One region of the Carnobacterium sp. FSL E2-0243 genome, then DNA from elsewhere that is predicted to be linked to it. Evidence: predicted binding sites of a transcription regulator. Region 1 holds the regulator's gene; the other holds the start of a gene.
The links. Region 1 encodes CtsR, which represses protease genes until heat stress. Its sites were predicted from a motif close to TTGGTCAAAAAAGGTCAAANA; they were not measured.
Positions count from the first base shown of each region.

Region 1 (3,407 bases):
TCTTTATCATTTACAAGTTGATCTAATTCTGCAACTGCTACAGCAACTGGAGTTGGTTTATCAGAAACATCTAACCGAACTTTAGCAGCTGATTCATCAATTAAATCAATTGCTTTATCTGGCAATTGTCGAGATGTAATGTAGCGAGTTGAAAATTGGACAGCAGCATGGATAGCTTCGTCTGTAATTTCCACACCATGATGTTCCTCATACCGTGAACGAAGACCTAAAAGAATTTCCTCAGCCTCTTCCGGAGTTGGTTCATCAACAGTAATAGGCGCAAAACGTCTTTCTAATGCAGCATCTTTTTCAATATATTTTTGATATTCATCTAAAGTCGTAGCACCAATGGTTTGTAACTCACCACGGGCTAAGGCAGGTTTTAGAATGTTTGAAGCATCAATAGCGCCTTCAGCTCCACCTGCACCAATTAGGGTGTGTAATTCATCAATAAATAAAATGACTTGGCCATCTTGATAGATTTCTTCAATAACTTTTTTCATTCTATCTTCAAATTCACCACGATACTTAGTACCAGCTACCATAGATCCCATATCTAGCATCATCAAACGTTTTTTAGCCATATCTTTGGGTACTTCACCATTGATAATCTTTTGCGCTAAACCTTCTGCAATAGCTGTTTTACCAACTCCTGGTTCACCTACTAAAACTGGATTATTTTTAGTTCGGCGGCTCAAAACTTGAATTAAGCGGTGAACTTCTTTATGCCGACCCACAACTGGATCCATTTTACCCTCTTTAGCAAGTGCTGTTAAATCTCGTGCTAATGAATCTAACGTAGGAGTTCCACCTGTTGCTTGTTTAGGTGATTGACGACCGCGTCTTGCTCCTTTAGTCCCGTTAACGTCGGAGACACCGATTTTCTTCAATAATAGTTGGCGCGTTTTATTTAAACTAACATCTAGATTACTTAAAATTTTTGAAGAAAGGATTTCTTCTTCGCGTAATAAACCTAATAACAAATGCTCCGTTCCAACCAAAGGTGCACCCAAGCGTCTAGCCTCATCGGTTGCAAATGTAATCACTTGTTTCGCACGAGGAGAGTACGGTAGCAAAGCATTTTTAGGAACATTTTTCATGGTGCCGTAACCTGTGAAATGTTCAATTTCTTCACGGACATCTTGTTCGTTTACGGCAAATTGTCGTAATGTTTTCCCAGCCATCCCATCTTGTTCAACAACTAGAGCTAATAAAATATGCTCTGTGCCAACTGAATGATGACGGAAATTTTTAGCCTCTTCTTGGGCAAGTATTAAAACTAGCTTAGCTTTTTCAGTGAATAATTCATCCATAAATCGTACCTCCATCATTTAACGTAATAGTTACTCATATCTTAGATTATTTAAGAATGCAATTAAAATTTGAGCTCGCAATTCATTTTCTAATTTCCCACACAAAGTTAAGACTGGTTTTTCCATTGCAGAAAGGATTAGAGTTGCCTCACGTTTTGTTAACATATCATCTTCATATAACTTTTGAACAATTGAATAGGCATCTTTTTGTGAAATTTTATCGCCAATAATTTGAATCATGGCATCGAGCATTTCTGCTTTGTCTAATAATTTTACTTTAATAATTCTAATGTATCCACCACCACCGCGTTTACTTTCAACTAGATAACCTTGTTGGATGGTAAAGCGCGTGTTAATTACATAATTAATTTGAGAAGGCACACAATTAAATTGATTAGCCATTTCACTACGCCGAATTTCAATTTGTTCATGGGCAGTTAAAACTTGTTTCAAATAGGCCTCAATAATATCAGACATATTTTGATTTTGCATGAGTCTCCTCCTTTAAAAATATTTTATTAGATTTTGACTAATACTGACTTTAATTATACGAGAAAATAATAGATTTGAAAAGCAAGTCTACTTATTTCTACAATATTTTTATAAAAAACAGTTAAAATATGTCACAGATCAGCTAATTTCCTAAAATTACAATTAAAAAAAATGATTTTAACTCCAAAAATGGAATTAAAATCATTTTTTATCGTTCATTTTATCGGGAAGACAGGATTCGAACCTGCGACCCCTTGGTCCCAAACCAAGTGCTCTACCAAGCTGAGCTACTTCCCGTGGGTATGAATCGTAATTGTTCCTATTTTCTTTATAAAAAAAAAGAAATGCACCCAAGAGGAGTCGAACCTCTAACCGCTTGATTCGTAGTCAAGTACTCTATCCAATTGAGCTATGGGTGCAAATGGTGCCGAGGGCCGGAATCGAACCGGCACGGTGATCACTCACCGCAGGATTTTAAGTCCTGTGCGTCTGCCAGTTCCGCCACCCCGGCATGGAATGTGGATCAGATTTCAAAGAAATCTGGGCAAGCTAGACGAATCTAGTAAGCGAAAGACGGGGTTCGAACCCGCGACCCCCACCTTGGCAAGGTGATGTTCTACCACTGAACTACTTTCGCATCGCATATATTTTATTTAATGAAATAGTATAAAAATGGTGCCGGCTAAAGGAGTTGAACCCTCGACCCTCTGATTACAAATCAGATGCTCTACCAACTGAGCTAAGCCGGCTATATAAAAAAATAATTATGGTGCGGGTGAAGGGACTTGAACCCCCACGTCTTACAACGCTAGATCCTAAATCTAGTGCGTCTGCCAATTCCGCCACACCCGCGCAAAAAAGGGCAGCTAACTATTCATTTAAAATGTTTAGTTATGAGTCATGTAGGATTCGAACCTACGACCCTCTGATTAAAAGTCAGATGCTCTACCAACTGAGCTAATGACTCATGGTGGGGGTTAACGGGCTCGAACCGCTGACCCTCTGCTTGTAAGGCAGATGCTCTCCCAACTGAGCTAAACCCCCAAAATGAATGGATATTTTGACTAAATGTATTGAATCCGCGTGGCAACGTCCTACCCTCACAGGGGGAAACCCCCAACTACTCTCGGCGCTGAAAAGCTTAACTGCTGTGTTCGGCATGGGAACAGGTGTATCCTTTTCGCTATCGCCACCACACAATTTTTTTACAACTTGCGGCGCTACTCTGCGTCTGTTTCCTTTACTCCACTCCTCATGCACACTAGTGCATTCCGGGGTTCGCTCAGTTACATCCTTGATTAGCTTGCAATTTGTTAAAAAATGCTTGTTTAGGTTGATGGTTACATCGACACTAAACTGCGATTCAATTATTTAGTTGTAGAGAGTTTGATCTCTCAAAACTGGAACTGTTTAAAAAGTAATTGTTTTGGAAACGTTCTTCACCGTTTATTTCTTGGTTAAGTCCTCGACCGATTAGTATTGGTCCGCTCCATACATCGCTGTACTTCCACTTCCAACCTATCTACCTGATCATCTCTCAGGGGTCTTACTCACTTACGTGATGGGAAATCTCATCTCGAGGGGGGCTTCACGCTTAGATGC
Region 1 covers NZ_JBBOPM010000001.1:310,597-314,003, reverse strand. Annotated here, with positions in the region: gene MHI00_RS01485 (ATP-dependent Clp protease ATP-binding subunit) at 1-1,313, opposite strand, end outside; gene MHI00_RS01480 (CtsR family transcriptional regulator) at 1,344-1,805, opposite strand; tRNA gene MHI00_RS01475 (tRNA-Pro) at 2,029-2,102, opposite strand; tRNA gene MHI00_RS01470 (tRNA-Arg) at 2,151-2,224, opposite strand; tRNA gene MHI00_RS01465 (tRNA-Leu) at 2,228-2,316, opposite strand; tRNA gene MHI00_RS01460 (tRNA-Gly) at 2,371-2,442, opposite strand; tRNA gene MHI00_RS01455 (tRNA-Thr) at 2,479-2,554, opposite strand; tRNA gene MHI00_RS01450 (tRNA-Leu) at 2,573-2,657, opposite strand; tRNA gene MHI00_RS01445 (tRNA-Lys) at 2,700-2,772, opposite strand; tRNA gene MHI00_RS01440 (tRNA-Val) at 2,774-2,849, opposite strand; rRNA gene rrf (5S ribosomal RNA) at 2,887-3,002, opposite strand; rRNA gene MHI00_RS01430 (23S ribosomal RNA) at 3,259-3,407, opposite strand, start outside.

Region 2 (3,407 bases), 910 kb from region 1:
GCGCACTTTTTCTGTTAACTGACCAGCTTCATCATAACCCACATAACCTGGTGGTGAACCGATAAGTTTAGCGACACTGTGTTTTTCCATATACTCACTCATATCAAAACGAATGATGGAATCAGCAGTCCCAAATAGTTCAACAGCTAATTGCTTAGCTAATTCAGTTTTCCCAACTCCAGTAGGTCCTACAAATAGGAAAGATCCAATTGGGCGATTTTTCTTATTGAGACCGATTCGGCTACGACGAATGGCTTTGGAAACTTTTTCCACCGCTTCGTTTTGACCAATAACATGTTGTTGTAAATCTTCAGCTAAATTGCGCAACTGAGCTTGTTCTTTTTCTTTAATATCCCCGACCGGAATATTTGTTTTCATTTCGATAATTTGTTCCATATCTTTTTCAGTAACAATCGGTTTTTCAGTATCCGGTTGTTGTTGATCACGCATTGCAGCTAATTTAGCAGCTTGATCACGATAATAAGCGGCTTTTTCATAGTCTTCTTGTTGTAAGGCAGCTTGTTTTTGAGATGCTGCATCAGCAATTTTGTCTTCAATGATTTTTGGATCGACTGTTTGAATAGTCAAATTTTTCTTAGAACCAGCTTCATCAAGTAAATCGATGGCTTTATCAGGCAAGAAACGATCTTGAATGTAACGACTTGATAATGTTACTGCACTTTCAATCGCTGCATCTGTATACCCAACTTGATGGTAATCTTCATATTTCTTTTGAATTCCTTTTAGAATCGTAATCGTTTCTTCGGCGGTTGGTTCATCCACTCGAACAGGTTGCATACGTCTTTCTAGTGCTGCATCTTTTTCAATGGTCCGGTACTCTTTTAGAGTTGTTGCTCCTACCATTTGAAGTTCACCTCGAGCTAATGCTGGTTTTAACATATTGCCTGCATCCATACTACCTTCAGCGCTACCAGCGCCAACAATTTCATGAACTTCGTCAATAAATAAAATAATTTGTGGATTTTTCTTTAATTCATCCATCAGCTGTTGCATCCGTTCTTCAAATTGACCACGAATTCCTGTTCCTTGGACTAAACTAGCCACATCTAAACGTATAACCTCTTTATCCATCAGTTTTTGAGGAACATCGCCTTCAATGATTTTTTGAGCAAGACCTTCAACCACAGCTGTTTTACCAACACCGGGTTCTCCGATTAAAACAGGATTATTTTTAGTACGGCGATTTAAGATTTCAATCACACGTTTAATTTCATTATCTCGTCCAATAACTGGATCAATAGCTCCGTTTTTTGCCATATCCGTTAAATTTGTACCGTATTCGGCTAATAATCCACCTTGACGACCATTAGGGCGTTTTCCGCCTCCGCCTGATTGAGTTGGAGGAATCATTTGTGGATTAGGTTGACCTTGTGGCGATTGGCCAGCTTGGAAAGCTTTAAATAATTCGTCTAAGCCACCTAGACCAAAAGGATCAGGAGTATTATTTGAGCGATTCATTTTTAAGTCACCTCGTTCTTTAGCTGCTTTTAATTCTTGATAGCAATTTTGACATAAATCTATCTGGCCTCTTTGGCCGTTCATACTTGTATATAAATGAATTGTGGCATCGTGTTGATTACAGTTTTGACATAACATAAAAAGTCACAACCTTTCAGTAGTTTAATTAACCATGTAATGAAAGTCAGTTTTTTTGTTGACCAATACTGACCTTACTGATTAATATTATACACTGACCTTTACTGACTTTCAAGTTCTTTGCTTAACTCTTTTACTTTTTCATTAAAATCTACTACACTAGAGATAACAAAATTAGGAAGTGGGTAAAAGATGAAAGAAAAGTTAGTAACTATTTTATTTAGTTTATTTATATTTTGGACTAGTATTGGACTGCTTTTTCAATTATTTTCATCAGATAATAGAACCTATTTCATTTTATATATCATAGGAATAATCTTAATAGGAGGACTTTGTGTCAGTGGTTTCTTATTACTTGTGTACCCAACTTGGCTAGCTTTATTCATTATAAGTATTGTGATAGGAATTAATTTTGTGATTGAACGCTTCAGTCTTTTTAATTCACGAGTAGGCTTATTAGAAAGCTCTGCAGTACATGCAGATTCATTTTTCATAAGAGAAGCAACAATCTATTTACTTCCTTTTAATTTAGCTATTTTTTGGCTAATAAATATAGTTAGCTGTCATCTTTTATGGAAGCAAATTACGCGTTATATCCGCGGTTTGAAAAGTCAAGGTGTCATATATGTTGTGGGTGCAACTATGGCATCCATGAGTATTCATCGTTTATTAACCCCAAGTTTACTAAATCTTAAACGGTATAGTTGGTTCCAAGGAGAGTCTTTTATTTACGGAGAAGGGTCTTATCGTTTTTATTTCAACTGGCTACTTATTGTTGGGCTACTGCATTTATTTATTTGGTCCGTCCTTGTCCTTTCAGAAAATTGGAAACAAACAATTAGTGCTGAATATAGTTATCAAACGCTTAGTGTTTATAGCCTCATTGTATTTTGTACAATGATTGTTGGGTTTTATACATTAAATTGGTTGACAGTATTCCTCTATATCCTTTTTAATGGTTTCACCTATTTTCTTTTTACCCAGTCAAAAATGGGATACGAAATTGATTTAAATCAGTTAATGCCATCTTTTTTTAAGAAAAAATTGTTTTAACTATCAGGAAATTATGTTAATTTAATAGATTATATAGGAAGGAGACTTGCCCATGTCACATGAAGAAATGGAAAAACAAGTTACAGAATTAGTCGATGGTCAAATTCAAGAGTTGCTTGTGAAGAAAGAAGATTTTATGACTTTCAGAACAATTTGGTTAAGCCACCCTAGAAAAGATGAAATTATAGGGGAAGCAAAACTACATGGTGAAGTTGTTTATCGGTTGGTTCCAATAGAAAAATCGAATATGTAAGTAAAGAAAAGCAAAAAATAGTTGTAGAATGTTGCAAAAAATGTTAATCTGTAAAGATGAAAGGGTTATTTTTGATTCCTTATTTAAAAATCGTTATTTTAATAGGTTTTTAAGTCGGTTTTGAAGGTAATTCTAAAAAAAAAATACTTTTTTTGAGGGAGACTTATTATTATGGAAAAACGCGAATTTCATGTAGTAGCAGATACAGGGATCCATGCACGTCCAGCTACATTATTAGTGCAAACAGCAAGCAAATTCAATTCAGATATTAACTTAGAATACAAAGGTAAATCAGTAAACTTAAAATCAATCATGGGCGTTATGTCACTTGGTGTTGGCCAAGGTGCTGATGTTGTGATTACTGCTGAAGGTGCTGACGAAGCTGAAGCTATCGCTGGAATCGAAGAAACAATGAAGAAAGAAGGCTTAGCTGAATAATGGTTGAAATGTTAAAGGGGATTGCGGCTAGTGATGGCGTAGCTAT
Region 2 covers NZ_JBBOPM010000001.1:1,224,056-1,227,462, forward strand. Annotated here, with positions in the region: gene MHI00_RS05735 (ATP-dependent Clp protease ATP-binding subunit) at 1-1,617, opposite strand, end outside; gene MHI00_RS05740 (hypothetical protein) at 1,810-2,670, shown strand; gene MHI00_RS05745 (hypothetical protein) at 2,723-2,923, shown strand; gene MHI00_RS05750 (phosphocarrier protein HPr) at 3,095-3,361, shown strand; gene ptsP (phosphoenolpyruvate--protein phosphotransferase) at 3,361-3,407, shown strand, end outside.
Region 2: MHI00_RS05735 (ATP-dependent Clp protease ATP-binding subunit) is a predicted target of CtsR. The motif match lies at 1,673-1,693, and genes of this name have one in related genera.